DNA from 2 places in the Pseudoalteromonas sp. SCSIO 43201 genome. Region 1 is predicted to be linked to the other one. Evidence: riboswitches for the same ligand, from Rfam matches in the RefSeq annotation. Region 1 holds a riboswitch; the other holds the start of a gene.
What was found. A riboswitch is a leader RNA that binds a small molecule or an ion and turns the genes downstream of it on or off. The one in region 1 is predicted to bind cobalamin.

Region 1 (2,204 bases):
TTCGGTTTACTCATGCTTATCGCTGTTGCGATGGCAGTAGGCGTTATCGTACAAAAAAAATCAATGGCTAGTAGCTGTGGTGGTTTAGGTTCAATGGGCATTGACAAAATTTGTGATTGCGACGATCCATGTGATAAACGCAAAAAGCGGTTGGCAAAAGAAGAAATGTGGAAAGAAAACCAGATCCTTTGAGCCACAGAATGATATTCACTAAAAACGCAGGCCTAGCTTGCGTTTTTGCATTTTGGGCAACAGATTCATTTTAATACCAATTAGCCTTAATACTTGCTCAATTTGAAGGAGTAAATCTGACGCTAACTGCGTTGCATTCATTTCCAATAGCCAGCTATAGGAGCGTAAATTCGCCTTGCCTAAAGGGTGCTGATACGTCGGCGTGAGCACCACGCGGGAGCGGTGTTATCGATAATATTTTCTCGCCTCAACATAGACCACTTAATTAAGGTAATAAGTATCAGTCGAGGATAGGTGTTCCTTATGTAGGTGTCATTAAAGTCGATGTATTTTACAACATCAATTAAAGCGCTCGGGCAAAAGTTGTATTTTAGACGTCTAGACTTCATAATAATGCACATTTCGTAATAGGCAGATATTGGGAATGAGGTGTGAGTCCTCAACTGTCCCCGCAACTGTAAGTGCTGGAGTGTATCTCTTGCATAAGTCAGATACCAAGGTCTATTTATTTAATCTGAGGGTTGGATAAGAGCAAGATTATCCAAAGTTCAGGTTGTTTACTTAAGCGGGCAGACTTAAGTCAAAGCAGTCGCCTATGCTACAAGCGACTGCTTTGCCATGCCCAATCAGAGGTGCTATGGCAGTCACACCGCAGTTTCAAGTTGATAAACTTAGCGTACAGCTTGGTGGCAAAGCTATCTTGAAAGCGCTTAGCTTCACGATTAATCCAGGCGAATTTATTGGTTTGCTCGGGCCGAATGGAGCTGGAAAGTCGACCTTGCTGCGCACATTATATCAATACATATCGCCAAGCTCAGGGCAGTTACTCTTCAATGGCAATCCTCTTAACGGCTATGGGCGCAAGGCCTACGCAAGAAATGTCGCGGTGGTGCTACAAGATATTCCCGTTGAGTTTAATCTACCACTATTTGATATGGTGTTGATGGGATTAACCCCTAACAAATCATTGCTAGCAACCATTACTGCTGCTGAAAAGCAAACTATATTCCGGGCCATAGAGCAGGTTGGATTAAGTCACAAGTGTGAGCAATGTTACAGTTCGTTATCAGGTGGGGAGAAGCAAAGGGCGATGATCGCTCGTGCTATGGTTCAGGCGCCGCAAGTATTGATAATGGATGAACCTACTAGCCATTTGGATATTAAATATCAAATTCAAATTATGGAGCTAGCTAAACAGCTTGGTGTAACTATCATCGCGTCTTTTCATGATTTAAATTTAGCCAGCGCCTTGTGTGATCGGTTATTAATATTGAGCAATGGCGAGCTTGTTGCAGATGGTGCGCCACTTGAAGTCATTAATGAAGCGCTGTTAAGCCAAGTTTTTGGAGTGTGTGCGGAGGTTTATACTGTCCGCCACCCGCCAAATAATAGTGAGATCCCGCATATACGCTTTCATTATGGGTATCAGCTATGATAGCAGCAAAGCGAGTCTGGTTGAGCTCACTGTTACTGTTGAGTTTGTGTTGCTTCAGTATGTTGATGGCACTAAAGATAGGTGCAATTGATTTATCTTGGCATCTTGTTATTCAAGCGATTATTAATTTTGATCCCAATGTAATTCAACAGCGTGTCGTGGTTGAACTTCGCTTACCAAGAACGCTTTTGGCAATGAGTGCGGGAGCGGGATTGGCAATCGCTGGGCTTATATTGCAAACCGTAACGCGCAATCCACTTGCCGATCCTTATTTATTTGGGATTTCTTCAGGTGCATCGTTTGGTGTAGTGGTACTTATCACGTTGTTCGGTGCGCAGTCTGGCTTCGCAATGTCTGGGGCTGCATTTATTGGAAGCGTGCTATCAATTTTGTTGCTGTTATTCGTGGCAAAGCGTAATGCACTGCAGCAAGTGGAAACCATGTTGTTAGCCGGCGTTGCACTTTCTTTTCTATTCAGTGCATTTACCAGTTTGCTGCTTTATTGGAGTGACCCACAAGCGATTAGTGCAATCTTATTTTGGAATCTTGGCTCGTTTGCAAGGGCTAGCTGTCAATG
Region 2 (2,204 bases), 460 kb from region 1:
TATTACCCGTTAAGCTCAATGCTTCACTGATATGATACTGAGATTGATATTCAAATTGTCCACGCTTTGTTACATAAGCGTTGTCATCAGCACTACTGCCTATTTGAACATTTTGCTCTTTTCCTAGGCTATAAGAAACATGCTGACTAAGTTTTTCGGAACTTCTTTTCCATGCTAATTTATTGGTATAGTTATGAAAACGGTAGGCATCACTTCCCCAAGCATCGTATTCACCTTCACCCTCACTGTACTGTGAGCGAAGGCTAAAAATACCACTTTGCTCATCACCATACTGTAAAGTTAAGCCTGCGTTACCGTTATAATAACCATCGCGGTCATGGTTTTTACCGACGATAGCCTGAGGATCTTTTTCAATTACGTCATAGCCATCAGTATGGCTATACCCCGCATTAGCTGACAGAGTGAACTTATCTTTTTTATAGCTTGCTGTTGCTTCAATATCAGAATAATTGTGACTACCCGATGTTAACGTAATGGTGTTGTGGTTACCTTCACGACTGATAATATTAATCACACCAGCAATCGCATCAGAACCATAAATTGCCGCCTTCGCACCACGAATGATTTCAATTCTTTCAATACTATTTAATGGAATATTCGTTAACGAATTATCACCCGAGTTAGCGTCAGTAACTCGTACACCATCAACTAAAACCAAGGTATGCTTGGCATCATTACCGCGTAAAAATAAGCTCACGCTTTGGCCGAAACCACCATTTCTCACGGCCTGAATACCGGCGACATTGTCAAGTAATGAAACCACATCTTGCACATTGCTTTTTTCGATGTCGCTACGACTGATCACCGAGATCGCGGCAAGTGCACTTTCAAGTGGCTGTTCAAATTTGTTCGCCGTGACTGTGATGTGTTCAATATTTTGATCTGCAAATACAGAAAAAGAGAGCGCCGCAGTGATGGCTGCGCTTAGAGCAGTTTTATTTAACATGGTTTCCCCTAACTTGTACCCACCGTACAAGAACACAAAGTGACTGTCTCAAGGCCGGTCTCCGGGCTCAGTTAACTTGGATTTGCATATTAACTCTACCGTTGCGGGGGCAGCGCAGGCATTGAACCGATCCACACTAAATAATACACCTGATTGTGATACTTTCGCGTACCTAGTATCAAGACTATTTAGTTGTTCCCTTGTGTTCGCACCAACTTCCCGATTATCTATGCACTTGGCAACCAAACTAGGTTGTGCATAGCACCTTGAAAATTCGTGGCTATTGTCTTGGGTTTAGAAGGAATTGTCAATGGACGTCTAGAAATCTAAAAGTGCAGCGTGCTGCACTTTTAACATAGGCAAGGTTAATCGCGGAAGTTTTTAAACTGGAAAGGCTGTCCTAGCTCTGCGCCACGGATAAGCTGCATAGTTTCTTGTAAGTCATCACGCTTTTTACCAGTTACACGAACTGTATCACCTTGAATTGAGGCCTGAACTTTAACTTTTGAGTCTTTGATCAACTTGACTAGCTTTTTCGCCATGTCTTTATCGATCCCTTGTTTAAGGGCAACTTTACGTGACACATATTTGCCCGAACGCTCAATGTCTTTTAATTCAAAACTTGCTACATCTAAACCACGTTTGGCTGCTTTGCCAACAAGCATATCAAACAACTGCATTACTTGTTGTTCTGCTTCAGCTTTTAGGTTGATCACCTCTCCTGTTAACTCAATAGAGGCATCAACACCACGAAAGTCAAATCGAGTATCAAGTTCACGAACCGCGTTGTCTACGGTATTTTTTGCTTCTGTCATTTCTATTTCAGATACAATATCAAATGAAGGCATGCTTCTCTCCTAAAGTCGTTTTGGCTGGATTATAACAGTTTATACTCTGTTTGAGTTATTTTAAGTTTTTACCCTATGTATGTTCACCCAATGGCCAGTTTTCAATGTTATACTGCCGACTTAGTCATGTAGAAGTGGAATGAATTGTGACACGGCGCGTTTATAAAACCTTGCTAATTATTTCTTTAATCATATGTACTGTGCTATTTGCTAAGGAAGTGAGCTTGTCTCCAAGGCTATTTCCACATGTCGATAAAGTAGCGCATTTTGGTGTCTTTTTTATACTCGCTTTTATCTCGCACCACGCATTTAAGTTTAAGGTTTGGTTTCACTTACTCCTGCTTTCTTTATACGGTGCGGGAATAGAGTGGATGCAAGACTCACTGCCC

Region 2: another riboswitch for cobalamin. It lies ahead of J8Z24_RS14830 (TonB-dependent receptor domain-containing protein); the one in region 1 lies ahead of J8Z24_RS12775 (ABC transporter ATP-binding protein).

Annotation. Positions count from the first base shown of each region.
Region 1 is NZ_CP072683.1:2,948,185-2,950,388, reverse strand. It holds gene nqrM ((Na+)-NQR maturation NqrM) at 1-192, shown strand, start outside; cobalamin riboswitch at 574-709, shown strand; gene J8Z24_RS12775 (ABC transporter ATP-binding protein) at 830-1,627, shown strand; gene J8Z24_RS12770 (FecCD family ABC transporter permease) at 1,624-2,204, shown strand, end outside.
Region 2 is NZ_CP072683.1:3,411,812-3,414,015, forward strand. It holds gene J8Z24_RS14830 (TonB-dependent receptor domain-containing protein) at 1-967, opposite strand, end outside; cobalamin riboswitch at 1,014-1,239, opposite strand; gene J8Z24_RS14835 (YajQ family cyclic di-GMP-binding protein) at 1,333-1,815, opposite strand; gene J8Z24_RS14840 (VanZ family protein) at 1,962-2,204, shown strand, end outside.